DNA from 4 places in the Comamonas sp. 26 genome. Region 1 is predicted to be linked to each of the others. Evidence: predicted binding sites of a transcription regulator. Region 1 holds the regulator's gene; each other region holds the start of a gene.
What was found. Region 1 encodes FNR, which switches genes on or off when oxygen is low (the NO sensors DNR and NnrR bind a similar motif). Its sites were predicted from a motif close to TTGATNNNNATCAA; they were not measured.

Region 1 (4,207 bases):
AGGTGATTCGCCGCATCTTCCGCCCGCGTGTACTTATTTACACAGCGGTGCTGGTAGTGCTCAGCACGGCCATGATTGCCAGTCTGGTCATGCGAGAGCCGCTGAAGGTCGACGTGATTCGTGACCGTGCGGCGCTGTCGCGCATTGTGGCCGGCGGCAAGCTGGAGAACGTCTATCGCCTGCAGATCATGAACGCCACCGAGTCCGAGCAGCGCTACCGCATCAGCGCAACCGGGCTGGATCATCTGGAAGTGGCGTCTGAGCAGGAAGTCGTTGTCGGCCCGGCCGAAACACGCGGTATTGCGGTGCGTCTGCAGATTCCGTATGGCTCGGCAGCGCCTGGCTCGCACCCGGTTTACTTCAATCTGGATGCGGTGAAGGCTGGGTCTGGAAAGGTCTCTGAAAAGACCGTCTTCCTGGTGCCACGCTAAAGCGTGCGTGATCTCAGAAATGCATCTCTGAGATCACGCAAGGACATCGCCAATCGGCAACAATTTGCAGTGCGTGCCAGCCATGATCTGGCGTGCACTGCAGAATCACTGAATAAGAGGTTTCATCATGTCGGCAGCACAAGCCAAGGCCACGAAAGCGGTCAAGATTATTCACCCCGAGGATGGCAAACCCTGGTGGAAATTTGCCCATGTCTGGCTCGTGATTTCCGGCCCCTTAGTGGTGGTGATTGCGGGTGTGGTGACGGCTTATATTGCAATGAGCAGGCCTGATCCCGTGATCGACCCTGACTACTACCGCCATGGTCTGGAGATCAACCAGCGCCTGTCCGAGAACGAGAAAAGTCTGGCCCCGGCCGTCACCGGTCGCAACCATGCGGCAACGCCTGCCAAGGATCACCCGACCGACCGCTGAAGTCGTCGCAAGACTTCCATCTCAAGGCCGCTTTGCGGCCTTTGTTGTTGCTGCCTTGAAAATAGGAGCGTTTAGCGCTTGATCTACTTGGCTTATAGATATGAAAGATCTTGATATCAATTAGCAGAAGGCGCTAGATGCTCTTGAAATCATAGTGATTCAGGGTTTTCCGCCTTGGTGCATGCCCGTGAGGTGGTGTTTGAAGTCACAACACTTGTGCAAAATACGATCAAACCCACGATCCAAGGAGATTCGCGATGGAAGCTCGACGCTGGATATGGATTGTCTGGCCTGCCTTTCTGGCGGCAGCAATCATGGAGCTGGTGGTATTTGCCTTTGTGGACCCGCTGGATGTGCACTGGCTAGGCTCACCAATGGAATGGTCGCGCAGCGCCATCTATACCGTGGCCTTTTTTGCCTTCTGGGCGGTTTCTATCATCGGCGCCCTGATGACGGTCGCGCTGGGGCGCTCAGCCAGTGATTTGAACGGCGGTATTGTCTCTTCTCCGCAGCCTGATTAAGGCGCGCTGCAAAAACAAAAAGCCCGCTGATGCGGGCCTTGTTTCTGGAGTTAATGCTCAATCAGCTCTGCATTGCTGGCTATTGACGATGCGCTTGAGCGCCTCGGTATCCAGAATGCGCAGGTGGCGCTGCTTGACTTCCACAATGCCTTCTTCGGCAAACTTGGAGAAAGTGCGGCTCACGGTCTCAAGCTTGAGGCCCAGGTAGCTGCCAATTTCTTCGCGCGTCATACGCAGCACCAGCTCTGACTTGGAAAAACCACGGGCCGCCAGGCGCTGCACCAGGTTCAGCACAAAAGCGGCCAGACGCTCTTCAGCGCGCATGCTGCCCAGTAGCAGCATCACGCCATGCTCGCGCACGATTTCACGGCTCATGACCTTATGCACGTGGTTTTGCAGGGCCGTGACTTCGCGCGAGAGCTGCTCAAGCTTGTCAAACGGCATGACGCAGACTTCGGCATCTTCCAGCGCCACAGCATCGCAGGTGTGGTGGTCGTTGACGATGCCATCCAGTCCAATGATTTCGCCCGCCATCTGAAAGCCCGTAACCTGATCGCGACCGTCTTCGGTGGCGACGCTGGTCTTGAAGAAGCCTGTGCGAATCGCGTACAGCGAGGTGAAGTCTTCACCGTTGCGAAACAGCAGCCCGCCACGCTTGATCTTGCGGCGTGTGGCCACAATTTCGTCAATGCGCTCCATTTGTTCATCGTCCAGGCCCATGGGCATGCACAGTTCACGCAGATTGCAGTTGGAGCAGGATGCTTTGATGGTCTGAAGATTCATGGGCTTTTAGCAACGGCACAGACAGACTTCAATAAGAGAGTCGTGCCGGTCATTGACCTCGTGTTTGGTAATGAGATGGATCAAATTGTCGCAGCACTTGCCTTGCTGTCTCTTGATTTTCATCAAGGACAGGGTGAATGGCTTGAGGCACATTGCTCATATTCATTCAAAAATATGCGCCTCTGCTTCTTTATAGTGATGTTTTCAGGGCTAGATGCCTTTGTTAATAAATACTTTTGAGAGGTGCGGGCGCACACTGACGAGTAGTTATGACCGCTGTCACGCCCGAGTTGCTGAGCCGCTTTGATATTCCTGGGCCTCGCTACACATCGTTCCCAACAGCCGACCGATTTGTTGAGGCTTTCGGCGCAGAAGACTACATCCTGGCGCTGGAGCAACGCAAAGCGCACACAGGTGCGCGCGCCTTGCCTTTGTCTGTCTATGTGCATGTGCCATTTTGTGAGTCGCTTTGCTATTACTGCGCCTGCAACAAAATCGTCACCAAGCACCACGAAAAGGCCGCCGAATACTTGGACTACCTGGCGCGTGAACTGACCATGCACACGGCGCATTGCGGCAAGGGTCAGGTTGTGAGTCAGCTGCATCTGGGCGGCGGCACGCCCACGTTCTTCAGCGATGCCGAGTTGCAGCAACTGATGGCGCTGATGCGTGAGCATTTCAAGCTCGATGCGGTGGGCGAGTACTCGATTGAGGTCGACCCACGAACCGTCAGCAATGAGCGCCTGAAAGTGCTCAAGGATATGGGCTTTAACCGCATGAGCTTTGGCGTGCAGGACTTTGACTCTGCCGTACAAAAAGCCGTGCACCGAGAGCAGCCTGCCGAGCAGGTCTTTGCCTTGGTGGCCGAAGCACGTCGGCTGGGCTTTGTCTCCATCAATGTAGACCTGATCTACGGCCTGCCTAAACAGACGCCGGAGTCGTTTGCGCGCACGCTGGCTCAGGTCAATGAGCTGAGGCCTGATCGCATTGCGCTATATGCCTACGCCCACCTGCCAGAGCGCTTCAAGCCGCAGCGCCGCATCGAATCGGCGGACCTGCCCATGGGGCAGGATAAGCTGAACATGCTCTCGGGCGCGATTGATGCTTTTATGGGCGGCGGCTATGTTTATGTGGGCATGGATCACTTTGCGCTGCCCACCGATTCACTGGCTATTGCAAAACGTCAGGGCCGCTTGCATCGCAACTTTCAGGGCTATAGCACGCAGCCAGACTGCGATCTGATTGCACTGGGTGTCTCGGCTATCGGCAAGGTAGGCGCGACTTATAGCCAGAACGTCAAGACGCTGGAAGAGTATTACGACGCGATTGATGCTGGTGTGCTGCCTGTGCAGCGTGGGCTGGCGCTGTCGCGTGACGACCTGGTGCGCCGCGCCGTCATCATGTCCATCATGTGCCAGGGGGCGGTACTGTTTGAGCCCATGGAGCAGGCCTGGTTGATCAACTTTCGCGAGTATTTTGGAAGCGAGCTGGCTGAGCTCAAGGAGATGCAGGTCAATGGGCTGATTGAGTTGTCTGACGAAGGTTTCAAGGTCACGGGGCTGGGTTGGTTTTTTGTGCGCGGAGTAGCCATGCTGTTTGACCGCTATTTGCAAGCTGACAGGACCCGTGCACGGTTTTCACGCATCATCTAGCGCATGCTGTTTTCGCTGGTCTGGACTGCTTTGATCATGGGGCTCGTAGGTGGGCCCCATTGTCTTGTTATGTGTGCTGCACCTTGCAGCGTGGTGACGGGTGCTCGCCCTTCTGGTGCCGCAAATGCCGAGCAAGTCATTTCGGTGCACGGTTTGCAAAAGTGGCAATGGCTGCGCACCGGCATGTTCCATCTGGGACGCATTGCGGGCTACGCCTTGCTGGGCAGCATTGCCGCTGTCGCCATGGAAAGCCTGGCTTGGCTGACGAATCAGGCGACAGCGCTGCAGCAGTTGTGGGCGCTGATGCATGTGGCCGTCATGGCCTGGGGCCTTGCCATGCTGGTGCAGGCGCGCCAGCCCGTATGGCTAGAGCGGGCGGGACGTTCT
Region 2 (4,207 bases), on a different contig from region 1:
ATGAACTCACTCATGTCAACCCGCACCAGGTGATCTTCGCTGTCGAACAAGAAGCCTGCCAGCGCCTTGCACAGCTCGGTCTTACCCACGCCCGTAGGGCCCAGGAACAGGAAAGAGCCTGTAGGACGATTCGGATCGGACAGACCCGAGCGCGAGCGGCGAATGGCGTTGGAGACTGCGGCAATAGCCTCTTCTTGGCCCACGACGCGTTCGTGCAGCTTGGTTTCCATCTGCAGCAGTTTGTCTTTTTCGCCCTGCATCATCTTGGCAACGGGGATACCCGTGGCACGGCTGACCACCTCGGCAATTTCCTCAGCACCGACCTGGGTGCGCAGCAGCTTGTGGGCAGGCGCACCATCTCGGCCTTGTTCCTTGGCCTGGGCTTCGTGCAACTGCTTCTCGAGCGCAGGAAGCTTGCCGTATTGCAGCTCGGCCACCTTGTTGAAGTCACCCTTACGCTTGAACTCTTCAATCTGAATGCGCAGTTGGTCAATCTCCTTGCGGATTTGCTCCGAACCCTGTGCGCTGGCTTTCTCAGCCTTCCAGATTTCTTCCAGATCGGCGTATTCGCGCTCCAGGCTTTCGAGTTCTTCCTCGATCAGCGACAGACGCTTTTGCGAGGCTTCGTCCTTCTCGCGCTTCATGGCTTCGCGCTCGATCTTGAGCTGAATCATGCGGCGCTCAAGCTTGTCCATCACCTCGGGCTTGGAGTCCATCTCGATCTTGATCTTGGCCGCCGCCTCGTCGATCAAGTCAATGGCCTTGTCGGGCAGAAAGCGATCGGTAATATAGCGGTGGCTCAGCTCTGCTGCAGCAACGATAGCAGGGTCGGTAATATCGACGTTGTGGTGCGCCTCATACTTCACCTGCAAACCGCGCAAGATAGCGATGGTGTCTTCCACCGATGGCTCGCCCACAATCACCTTCTGGAAGCGACGCTCCAGCGCAGCATCTTTCTCGATGTACTTGCGGTATTCGTCAAGCGTAGTAGCGCCCACGCAGTGCAGCTCGCCACGCGCCAGCGCGGGCTTGAGCATATTGCCTGCGTCCATGGCACCATCGGCCTTGCCGGCACCGACCATGGTGTGAATTTCGTCAATGAACAGGATGACGCGGCCTTCTTCCTGAGCCAGCTCTTTGAGCACGGATTTCAGGCGCTCTTCAAAGTCACCGCGGTACTTGGCTCCGGCCAGCAGGCCCGCCATATCGAGCGACAGGACGCGCTTGTTCTGCAGGCTCTCTGGCACTTCACCAGCCACAATGCGCTGGGCCAGGCCTTCGACAATCGCGGTCTTACCCACGCCGGGCTCGCCAATCAGCACGGGGTTGTTCTTGCTGCGGCGCTGCAGCACCTGAATGGCGCGGCGAATTTCGTCGTCGCGACCAATCACGGGATCAAGCTTGCCGCTGCGGGCACGCTCGGTCAGGTCCATCGTGTACTTCTTCAGCGCTTCGCGCTGGCCTTCGGATTCTGCACTGTCCACGTTCTGCCCTCCTCGTACGGCGTTGATGGCGGCTTCCAGGCTGGATTTGCTCACACCGCTTTGTTTGAGCAAGGCCCCGGCACGTGTGGCCGAACCTTTGCTGTCAGCCAGCGCCAGCAAGAACAGCTCGCTGGCGATGAACTGGTCACCGCGATTGAGTGCTTCCTTCTCTGCGGCCTGCAGCAATCGGGCCAGCTCCGTGCCCACTTGCACATCGCCCTGCTGCTGCACACGCGGCAGGTCGGCCATGGCCTCCTCGGCCAGGTTTTTGAGTTGCTGCACATTGCCGCCGGCACGCTGCAAAAGAGCGCGCGGGCCGTCGTCCTGGCGCAGCATGGCGACCAGAAGGTGCAAGGGGTCGATGGTGGATTGGTCAGCACCGAGCGCCAGAGACTGCGCATCGGCCAAGGCTTCTTGGAATTTGGTCGTCAGTTTGTCAATTCGCATGGTGTGTCGCTCTCGCTCCATATCAATGTCATTGCAATTTATCTGATAGCCGTGCGGGTATTTTCAAGACCACGGCCAACAACAAAGCTGCCAAACGGCTTCAAGTGTGGCCTTGTTTGAGAAAGATCAAATCGGCGCATCCGCACGCAGGCCACGCCTGAGCATGGCGTGCCCAGCCGGACTACTGTGTAGGATAAAACCCACAATCCATTAAACACCTGCACACCCGATCAGGCAACCATCAACCAGGGGAATATCAACGCAAAACCATCAAAAAGCATAGCCACCAGAGATTCATAGATATACGTTTCAGGCAGTTTTTATTCCATGCCATCAATGAAAATACATGTCTCCAAGCAAGCGTCTGGAGGCGACCGCCTCGGAGCGATACCGCCTCTCGGAAGATCACTCGCTCAGTAGGCCCAGCGCTGCAGCGCCTGCTCATCGCTGACACGCGCATCCACCCAGCGGGCCCCCTGCTCGGTTTGCTCTTTTTTCCAGAAGGGGGCTTCGGACTTGAGGTAGTCCATGATGTATTCGCAGGCTTCGAACGATTTGCCACGGTGGGCACTGGTCACCGCCACCAGCACGATCTGCTCCATTGGCTGCAGCAGACCGATGCGGTGAATGACACACGCGCCAAAGATGCCGAAGCGCTCTACCGCCTTGTCGATGATCGCTTCTATGCTTTTTTCGGTCATGCCGGGGTAATGCTCCAGCTCCATGCTGGAGACAGAATCACCTTCATTGCGATCGCGCACCGTGCCGACGAAGCTGCAGACGGCCCCTACACGCGCATCACCCGCACGCAGGGCGGCAATTTCGGCGCTCAGGTCAAAGTCTTGGGTCTGGATGGATACACGTGCAGCAGTCATACCTGCATTGTCGCAGGCCAGCATGGTCATGCGCGGCGCATTAGCATTGAGGCATGCCCGCGCAAACCATCAATTTACCGGAGTACACGCTGTACCCGTCGCCTCGTAACGAGCACCGGATGATCTTTGAATTTCAGATCTTCGTGCCCTATGCCTATGAGCTGATTCACCTGCCCGACTACAACTTCAAGGGCAAGGCGACCTTGTTCGCCGCGCACCGCAAGGCGGACAAAAAATCGGGCCAGCTCATTACCTGCGAGCTGGCAGACGATCTGGCGCGCTTTGAGCGCCTGTTTGAGCCTAGCTAAAGAGGCAGACTCGCATGGACGACACCAGCCAGATTCAGCCGCCGCCCAGCTTTGCGGATCTGTTTCGCACCCGCAGCGGCAAGCTGTCCACCTCGATTGGCGAGGTGGTGCAACGCTATGAACTGTGCGAAGACCTGGCCTGCCACCTGACAGAGCAGGCGCAGACGCTCTACCACTCGGGCAATTCGTCTGAAGAGCAGGTGCTGCTGGGCATGCATGCCGGTCTGGCGGCTGATGGCTCTGTGGTCAGCTCCGCAGAGGCGAGCTGGATTGTGCAGCGTATGGCCGAGCTGCTGGAGTGGCGTGCGCCGCAGCTGCCAGCCCCCATTTCAGAATAAAAACAGGCTCCAGCCCAATAGATAAAAGCGCAAGCAGCTATCAAAAGAAAAGCCGTGCAAGCAATGCTGCACGGCTTTTTGCTTTGCAGGTTCGGGCGAACTTATTCAGCCTTGGCCCAGTCCGCATAGCGGTTCAGAATGCGCTGCACTTGGCCGTGCGTCCATTCGCCGCCTTTGGCGGCTGTAATGCCCAGGGCATTGAGTTCAGCAGCCATGGCGCGGTGGGTCAGGCCTTTTTCTTGCAGCTGCGCAAACAGCGCTTCGTGCTGCCTGGCAAAGGCATCGGCTGCCGATTTGCGCTTTTCTACTGTGGCCCGGATATTGGCCGCGCCCGCTGTGCCCAGCTTGACGCCGCGCTCGCGCGCATCGGCCAGCGCACGGCGGGTGCGCGAGCTGATGTCGGGGTTGATCTCGGTAGAAGGCAAATCGGCAGTGTCGGTCATGGCATTACAGGTGGGATATAGGTCAGAGTCTGACCCAGGAACCATAGCAGGAACAGCACCAGCGGGGTGTGAACCAGCAATTGCACAAAGTTAAAGCCAATCAGATCGCGCGCCCTCAGTCCCAGCACGCCCAGCAGCGGCAACATGTAGAAGGGGTTGATCAGGTTGGGCAGCGCTTCGGCAGCGTTATAGATCTGCACGGCCCAGCCCAGGTGATATTGCAGGTCGTTAGCCACTTGCATGACGTAAGGCGCTTCCACAATCCACTTGCCACCGCCCGAGGGCAGGAAGAAGCCCAGCACGGCGGAGTAG
Region 3 (4,207 bases), on a different contig from region 1:
ACCTGCACCTTGGGCTGGGCCAGCTTGAAGGCCTCTACAGACTCCAGCGAGATGTAGTGATCTTTGCTACCAAAGTGAGCCAGCACCGGGCACAGCGCCTGACGGCTGGCTTCTTGCTCACCCGTCATGCCGCCGCCGTAGTAACAGACTGCCGCAGAAACGCTGGGTAGCGTGCAAGCTGCGCGCCAGGTCATCAAACCGCCCCAGCAAAAACCCACCACGCCGACCTTACCGCCAGGCACCAGCGTGGCCGCATGGGCAACGGCCGCTTCTACATCACGCAGCGCGCCGGGTTCTGGCAGGGCCTCCACAGCACCCTTGAGGGCGAAGCCCGTCTTCATGTCTTCTTCGGTATAGCCCAGCTCTACATTGGCTTTGACGCGCGCAAACATGGCCGGAGCCACGGCCACATAGCCCTGAGCGGCATAGCGATCGGCCACGGAGCGGATATGCGAGTTCACGCCAAAAATCTCCTGCAGCACCACAACGGCACCGCGCGGCTTGCCCTCAGGCATGGCCACATAGGCAGAAGTCTTGACACCATCTACGGCGGTCAGTTCAACAAAGCTACCCATATATGCTCCTATATTTGTTGCACTCATCGTAAGCCCGAAAAGCATCGACAACGGATTTCATTATCTTTGCCTAATGAATGCTGTAATGCCTGAGTTAACCCGCTGAACTCGCATTTTTCGCTTGCCCGGCGGTTCACCCTCCACAGACATACTGCGGTCCATTGTCCACCCGCGGATGGTTCAGAAAAATTTCTGCGCTGCGATGGACGGCTCCCTGCCCATAGCCGGGCAGCGCCTCAAGCCCTGCTTGCCTGCACTGATGCACTGACAAATCGATCAAGCCACCGGAAGCCCCTCGCCATGGACCTGAAGCCGCTCATCACACTGGTTGCCATCATCAACCCGCTGGCCATCATTCCGTTTTTCATCCACTACACGGCAGGCTTCAGCGCAGAGCAGCGCTGGCAGACCATTCGCACCGCAGCATTTGCGGCGTTCTGCGTGATTGCAGTGTGTGCCCTGCTGGGCCTGCAGATTTTGCAGTTCTTCAATATCTCGCTGCAAAGCTTTCAGGTCGGTGGCGGCCTGCTGCTACTGCTCAGCGCCATGAACATGCTGAACTCGCGGCCAGCAGAAGACCGGCCCAATAACGGCACACTGGAAGCCGGTGCGGAAAAAGCCGCCGAGGGCAACAGCATTGCTGTGGTGCCGCTGACCATTCCGCTGCTGACGGGGCCTGCAGCCATGTCCACCGTGGTGATCTATGCCGATCAGGCGCGCACCGTCTGGCAGCATGTGGCACTGGTGGGCTATGGCGTGGTGGTGGCGGCGGCCATCATGCTGTGCTTTTCGCTGGCCAACCCGATTGCCCGTGTGCTGGGAAAAACCGGCATCAATGTGATGACCCGGCTCATGGGGCTGATTCTGGCGGCGCTGGCCATTGAAGTGATGGCGGGCGGATTGGTCAAGATCTTCCCTATCCTGGCCTCCCCCGCGATTTACCCATGATAATTAATTTCATAGCTTAAAGCGCTTTACCCAAGGGCGCTTGAGCATCATTCAGGCAGTAATCTGCCCTTGCATCTTTTCGCTGCTGCCGCAAGCACCGCCGCAACCCGTAATGGGCTCCTGAGGCAAAGCCTCAGGGGTCAGCACAGCTCCCGTAATCGGATCAAAGCCTGCGCTGCGCATATGCAGGGCCAGCGCGGCATCCATGTTTTGTGCGTGGTGGCTGAACCAGGGGCCCAACTCGCCCGCCATGTGGCGAATCGAGCCCAGGTCGCCCTGCTCGCCTTTGACTGCACCTTCGCGCATCACAGCCAGCACCACCTTGTGCTGTTGGCTGTGGCAGTTGCTTGTGGCAAAGCCCGTGGCCTGCATCCAGCGGTCTTCTTGGTCGAAGTGGTGCTGGGTGTGGGCAATCAGCGCATCCCACAACGCGCACAGCTGCTCGTCACCAGCCGCTTCGACCTGCGCCAGCAGGGTGACAAACTCTTCATGCACCTCGTCCATGACGGGAAAATCGAGGATGAGAGCGGCATTCCATTCGAGGCTGGCCATGGCAGTTCCTTGTGCGTGGTGGTCGGATTTGAGGACTCTGCAGCTTAAAAAGAAGGCAGCTCCCGGCCATTGACGCACATCAGAAAAGCCTCGCCCACCTACGCCAGAAGCTTGCCCAGAATCAACAAAGCCCTGCATGGCAGGGCTTTGTGATGTGAGAGCACAGAAAACTTATCGGCCGTATTTCTGCAACCAGCTGCTGAGCTGATTGGCCAAGTTGTTGACGCTGGCAGCCATTGCCCGTGCGCCACCGGCGGCATCACCAGTCACAGCCGGGGTCTGGGCGCTGAACAATTGCTGGCCCAGCAGCACATTGCCGCCGCGACGGTCTTGGGCAATCAGACTGGCGCGGATGCGCACCACGGCCTGACTGCTCTGGGCACTGTCAAACACTTGGCTGAACTCCACCACTTCAAGGCGCAGCAGACCCAGCGGGCGCTGGTCATTGGGGTTGGCGCTGAGATTGTCTTTTTCCGTCAGCACCGGGCGCTCCAGCGCCAGGCGGGTGCGCAAACGCTGCTCCAGCATCTGCGCAGGCGGCAGGCTCCAGCGAGCACCTTGATAGGCGCGTTGCTCCTGCTGGTCTGCATAGGCCAGCCGGTAAAGCATGGCCGTGGAGTTGTCAGCACCTGCAGGCGTCTGCACTTCCGCCAGCACCAGCGGAGGTGGGGCCACGCTGGGCGCAGCGGCGTTGGCCTGCGGCACTGCAGTGTCGGTCAGCCCCAGGTCATAGCGCACAGGCTGGGTGGGTGCCGTGGGCAGCGCCGAGCAGGCAGCCAGCACCAGCGCCGCAGCAGACAGAGTGGCAGCGCGCAGCAGAGCAGACGAAAAATGGAGAGGTTTTGCCATATCGGTTCCTGTGACGGTTTCGTCAGATCAATGCGCGGCTGCCGGAGCCACAAAACCAGTCTCACCCGGGCCGGGCTGACCCACGCCAGCACCATAGATGACAGACTGCGGGTTGTCGCCGATGCGGCTGGCCATATTGCTCAGGCTGCGCGAAGCGCGCGAGAAATCATCGGCGGCGCGGTTCACGCGTGGCAGCGTGTTGCGGCCCATGGAGTCTGCAGCCTGAGCCAGCGCCTGCGTGCCGTCGGCAATTTGTTTGAGCGGGCCATCGGGGGCGTTGATCTTACGCACCGTTTCCTGCAGGCCATTGGCTACGCCGGTGGCGGCGTTACCAGCCTTGGTCAGCGACTCCAGGGTCTGATGTGCATCCGCGGTAATTTGCGGAAAGCCAGCAGCGGCCTTGTTCATAGTGCCAGCCAATTGATTGACGCTGCCCGCAGCGGCGGCAATGTTCTGCAGCGCCTCGCTCATGTGCTTCTGGTTGTCTTCGCCCAGCATGGCGTTGAAGCGGCGTGAAATTTCATCAACCCGCTCCAGCAGCACCGGGCCTTGGTCGGCCAGCATGTTCAACGGCGAAGACTTCATGCGCAGGCGCGGCAAGCCGCTGGGGCCGGGCTTGATCTCCTCCGGCGCTTTGGCATCATCATCGAGCTGAATGTGGGCCAGGCCCGTTACGCCCTGGTAGCCCAGCTGGGCATAGGTGGCGGGGGTTACGGGCGTGTCCTCGCCCACCGCCACGCGAATCAGTACATTTCCGGGAATCTGCGGGTCAAAGCTAATGCGTACTACCTTGCCCACAGGCACGCCCTTGTAGCGCACCGTGGCCTGCGGCTGCAGGCCGCTGACGCCGTCCTTGGTGGACATTTCATAGAGCTGGTACTCGCGGTTATCGCGCGTGAGCCAGACGGCCAGCCCTGCCAGCAGGGCTGCAACCACCAGCACAAAGATGCCGGCAGCCATGGCGTGGGACTTGTTTTCCATCAGCGTTCCTCTGCGGCAGGGCCGCCTTGCACCGGGGCCATGGCACGGCGGCCACGTTCTCCCTGGAAGAAGTGTTCGATAAACGGGTGCTTGACCTCAGCCACATCGCGTGGTGCGCCGGTCACCAGCACCTTCTTCTCGGCCAGCACGGCCACGCGCGTTGACAATGCAAACAACGTATCCAGATCGTGGGTGACCATGATCACGGTCAGGCCCAGCTCAGCATGAATATCACGCAGCAGCTCACAAAATTCGTCCGAACCCTTGGGATCCAGCCCGGCGGTAGGCTCGTCCAGCAGCAG
Region 4 (4,207 bases), 230 kb from region 1:
GAAATACTCTACAAAGACTTGGCCAAGCATGCCGATGCGCTGGATTGCATTCGTCAGCCCTTGACCGATGGCCAACGCGCCGCCTTTGTGAGCTTTGCTTTTAACGTGGGCGAGGGTGCGTTTTGCGGCAGCACCCTGGTGCGCAAGGCCAATGCGGGCGACATCGATGGCGCGTGTGCCGAGCTATCGCGCTGGACCTATGCCGGTGGCAAGCAGTTGCCCGGCCTCATCAAACGTCGCGCGGCAGAGCGCCAATTGTGTGAGGCGGGGCTGGCATGACAGGCGCATCCCGTCTCTGGCCGTGGCTGGCCTTGGCCCTTGCGGGGCTGCTGGCCCTGCAGTCGCTCAGGCTGGCCAACGCTCAGCTGGAGCTGGCCAAGGTTGAGGTTTCTCAATCAAAACAGGCTCAATCCCAAGCACAACAAGCGCTAGCAGCTACAGAAAAGAAAGCGTCTGCCGTGCTTGGGCATGGCGCGGCCCAACAGGACAACACCCATGACTACACACAAAAACTGGCAGTGCTGGAAACTGCTCGCGCTGCTGACGCTTCCCGCATTGCAGGCCTGCAGCACGACATCCGCAGTGCCGCTACTCGCAACGCCCAGCTTGCCGGTGACGCCGCTGCCTGCAGAAGTCTCGCAGATCAACACCAGCGACTCGCAGCCCTTGCTGGCGAAGGCGCGGGCGTGGTTGGCCAGCTTGTCGGATTGGTCGAGCGCAGAGACGCCCAGGTTAACGCCCTGATGGGGCAGGTGCAGGTGGACAGGCAGTTGCTGGCCAGCCATTGAGCTCACCCAGAAAAGGCGAAAGCCCCAAGCGTTACGACCGCCTGAGGCTTTCTTTCCCAACCCTTGCAAGACCAAGAATCAGAGCGTTGATGATGTTTTTCAAAGTGACCGTCACCGCACCTTTGGACGCAGCCGCGGCCGACCGCTTTGCCCGCCGTATTGCTGTGGCCTACGTGCAGGTCGCACTGGGCATCACTTCCGCAGGGCTGGCGGGCCTGCTGCTGGCTATCCGCTGGTGGTGAAGCGCCGCCCTACACCACAGGCCGGTGCACCAGCACCGGAATGCTGCTGTTCACCAGCACGCGCTGTGTTTCGCTGCCCAGCAGAATCCCGGCAATGCCCTTGCGTCCGTGCGAAGCCATGCAGATCAGGTCGCAATTGCTGTCCTTGGCTTGCTGGATGATGGCCTGGTGCACCGAGAAGTTCATGGTCCTTGCCGTCTTGCACTCCACGCCCTCGGCCTTGGCCATGTCCTGCACCGCCTGCAGCACCTTGTCGGCCGTTTTTTCGGCGTCTTTGCGTAGCTCGCTGGGGTTGTAAGTCACCATCCCCTCGCTGGCATACATCAAGGCGGAATAATCCGGCATCACATACAGCACCGTCACTTCGGCGCCTTGCTCCTTGGCCAGTTGCAGGCCCGCGTGCAGCGCGGCCTCAGAGAGTTTCGAGCCGTCTGTAGGAATCAAAATGTGCTTGAACATATTCAGCCTCCTTGCGCGCCAGCGCCTGTGGTTGTCAATGAATCAGAACCATTGCCGCCTCATACTCACACTCCGCTGCGGCGAATGCAACACCCCGAAACCCGCCTTACACCACCGGGCGGTGCACCAGCACCGGAATGCGGCTGTTGACCAGCACGCGCTGGGTTTCGCTGCCCAGCAAAATGCCGGCAATGCCCTTGCGGCCGTGCGATGCCATGCAGATCAGGTCGCAGTTGCTGTCCTGCGCGGTCTTGATGATGGCCTGGTTGACGGAGAAATCCGTCGCCCGCACCGTCTTGCAAATCACGCCTTCGGCTGCGGCAATATCGGTCGCGACCTTGAGTACCTTGTCGGCTTCCTTCTCGGCGCTTTTGGTCATTTCTGTTGCGTTGTAGGCCATCAGGGCCTCAGAGCCGTAGATCATGGTGGCGTAATCCGGCATCACATACAGCGCCGTCACTTGTGCACCTTGTTCCTTGGCCAGTTGCAGGCCTGCGCGCAGTGCAGCCTCCGAGAGCTTCGAGCCATCCGTAGGAATCAAAATGTGCTTGAACATATACAGCCTCCTTGCGCGTCTGCGCGTGTGTGTAGTTGCCAGTCAATCCGAACGATTGCCTCACCCATACTCACACCCCGGGGCGGCTAATGCAACACCCCGAAGTAAGTATTCAGGCGGTTTCTTGATGGAAATCAAAATCTTGAAGTTCAAGAAAAAATGGCCTCAAGCCCATACCCATCAAGCGCTTGTAGCTATCAAAACATGCGCTGAACGCCATGCGCCACCTGCTGTCAGCCGCTGACGGGGTCTGCGCGGTGCACCAGCACCGGGATGCTGCTGTTGGTCAGCACCTTCTGGGTTTCGCTGCCCAGCAAAATGCCGCTGAGCCCCTTGCGACCGTGCGAAGCCATGCAGATCAGATCGCACCCGCCTTCCTGCGCCTGCAGGATGATGGCCTCGGCCACCGAAGGACTAGTGGTGCGCACGCTCTGAATCGCCAGCCCGCGCGCGCCAGCCAGCTCCTCGGCAAATTTCAGCACGGCATCTGCTTCGGCGTTGGCATTTTTCGTCAGCTCGGTCGTGTCATAAGCGGTCATCGAGCGCGACCCATAGATCAACGCACGGTAATCCGGCATCACATACAGCACCGTCAACTTGGCGGCCTTCTCGCCGGCCAGCTCAATCCCCGCGCGTACGGCCGCTTCGGACAACTTGGAGCCATCTGTCGGAATCAAAATGTGTTTGAACAACGGTCTCTCTCCCTGCGCGGTCGCGCATCTGTTGTGGCAAAAGCCCCAGCCCCCTCTGACTGGCGGCGGAACTGCCCATCATGGCAGCGAATCGCGATTGGCATAAAGACGCAAATTCTGCGTATGCAGCCAAAACAGCTGTCAGCCCTTGACCATCAAGCGCTGACAGCTATCAAAAGCAGACTACCGGAACAGCATGCGCAGAGTGCCTTCATCGGGTGCAGGGGGCTGCTTGGCTGAAAGGGATGGGGCAGAAGCAGGGCGCTTGCCGGGGGGATTACTGGGGTACAGCGGCAGCGTCACCTGCTTTTCGCGGTGCTGGGCGCGCTGGGTCAGCCGCTGGGTGCAGGCCGTTGCCAGCGTGGCCAGCTGGGCATCGGTCGCGCCGATGATCTCGCCGTCGGCAATGCGCTGCGGCAGGCTGTTGAAGGAGACCACCATCTGATCCGTCGCAATCGGCTGGGCATGGGGCAGGGTGGGGCGGCCCTGGCTGTCGTAGTTCAGGTTCAGCAAATAGCGGCTGTGCTGCCACTCTTCCGCATCACCTTGCATCATCGCGTTGAATACCGTGCGCTGCACCAGGGCGGACGCCTCGCATGCAGTGGCGAAAGCAAGCTCCATGCGCTTCGGATCCGAAAGCTCAAGCGTTGAAGTCGTTTCCACAACTTGGCCTTCATAACCCATAGGCAGTTTGCTGATCAGATAGCTGCGCGCTTCCTCGTAGCGGCTGGCTGGTAGCTCCTCGTACTTGTTGACTCGAAATTTCTTTTGAAAGCGTGCCCAGGTCTCGCCATGCTTCTGAATACCGGCATCGACAATAGCCTGAACAATCTCGCGCAGGTCTTGCTTTTGAGTCGGGTTTAGACGGGTGTAGTCGATTGCAGGTGCTGCGGGCTGCACAGCATCTAGGAACACGCGAATGACTTTGAGCTGGAATGCTGCGCTGATCCACGCTGCGTAGGCGATGACCAGTTCCTTGCAGGCATAGGTGCCTCCGTTGCGGCCTTCCTTGGTTTTGAAACTCTGCAAATCTGTAGAGTTTCCGATTTCATGAATGAGCGCTTGCGTTTGCTCCAGACGCATGAATAACGCGGGTTGATGCTTGGCTTCTCCGCCTGCGGCTTTGTGCAAGTCGTTGAGAGAGTACAGGTCATCGGCAAGTCGAACCTTGGTGCCTGCAACGGACAGTGCTGTAGAATTTGACAAGATTGTTCCTTTGTTGATGCTTTGGGACACTTCACTCGAAGCCCTGCCGGTTGCCGCCGTCGGGGCTTCACCTTTTTCAGGCCTGCTTTTCATGATTGGCCTCTTCGGCTTTGCGACTTGCCTCTAGCCGTGACGCGATCTCGCTGTTCAAGGATCGGAAATTGTCAACAGCCTTGTGCTTGAGCCACTGCTTAAGCTCCTCGGGAAGGCGTACCGGAGTCGGAGCAATTGCTTTGTGTTCTTTCATGGGATTTCCTTTGGTTG

Region 2: a site for FNR is predicted at 2,048-2,061, ahead of clpB (ATP-dependent chaperone ClpB). Genes of this name have one in related genera too.
Region 3: a site for FNR is predicted at 2,145-2,158, ahead of CLU84_RS20670 (hemerythrin domain-containing protein). Genes of this name have one in related genera too.
Region 4: a site for FNR is predicted at 2,170-2,183, ahead of CLU84_RS08190 (universal stress protein). Genes of this name have one in related genera too.

The regions. Positions count from the first base shown of each region.
Region 1 is NZ_PEFL01000001.1:1,538,038-1,542,244, forward strand. Features, by position in the region: gene ccoG (cytochrome c oxidase accessory protein CcoG) at 1-431, shown strand, start outside; gene CLU84_RS07055 (FixH family protein) at 559-864, shown strand; gene CLU84_RS07060 (hypothetical protein) at 1,122-1,385, shown strand; gene fnr (fumarate/nitrate reduction transcriptional regulator Fnr) at 1,443-2,168, opposite strand; gene CLU84_RS21800 (hypothetical protein) at 2,211-2,408, shown strand; gene hemN (oxygen-independent coproporphyrinogen III oxidase) at 2,438-3,820, shown strand; gene CLU84_RS07075 (sulfite exporter TauE/SafE family protein) at 3,824-4,207, shown strand, end outside.
Region 2 is NZ_PEFL01000002.1:178,705-182,911, forward strand. Features, by position in the region: gene clpB (ATP-dependent chaperone ClpB) at 1-1,931, opposite strand, end outside; gene moaE (molybdopterin synthase catalytic subunit MoaE) at 2,345-2,806, opposite strand; gene CLU84_RS15410 (hypothetical protein) at 2,860-3,114, shown strand; gene CLU84_RS15415 (hypothetical protein) at 3,129-3,452, shown strand; gene CLU84_RS15420 (recombinase family protein) at 3,554-3,895, opposite strand; gene CLU84_RS15425 (short-chain fatty acid transporter) at 3,892-4,207, opposite strand, start outside.
Region 3 is NZ_PEFL01000003.1:551,012-555,218, reverse strand. Features, by position in the region: gene CLU84_RS20680 (dienelactone hydrolase family protein) at 1-575, opposite strand, end outside; gene CLU84_RS20675 (MarC family protein) at 876-1,523, shown strand; gene CLU84_RS20670 (hemerythrin domain-containing protein) at 1,575-2,075, opposite strand; gene CLU84_RS20665 (ABC-type transport auxiliary lipoprotein family protein) at 2,247-2,924, opposite strand; gene CLU84_RS20660 (MlaD family protein) at 2,952-3,905, opposite strand; gene CLU84_RS20655 (ABC transporter ATP-binding protein) at 3,905-4,207, opposite strand, start outside.
Region 4 is NZ_PEFL01000001.1:1,770,018-1,774,224, forward strand. Features, by position in the region: gene CLU84_RS08175 (lysozyme) at 1-279, shown strand, start outside; gene CLU84_RS08180 (hypothetical protein) at 276-788, shown strand; gene CLU84_RS22015 (hypothetical protein) at 878-1,030, shown strand; gene CLU84_RS08185 (universal stress protein) at 1,040-1,489, opposite strand; gene CLU84_RS08190 (universal stress protein) at 1,596-2,045, opposite strand; gene CLU84_RS08195 (universal stress protein) at 2,279-2,737, opposite strand; gene CLU84_RS22160 (KilA-N domain-containing protein) at 2,921-3,943, opposite strand; gene CLU84_RS08210 (Arc family DNA-binding protein) at 4,020-4,190, opposite strand.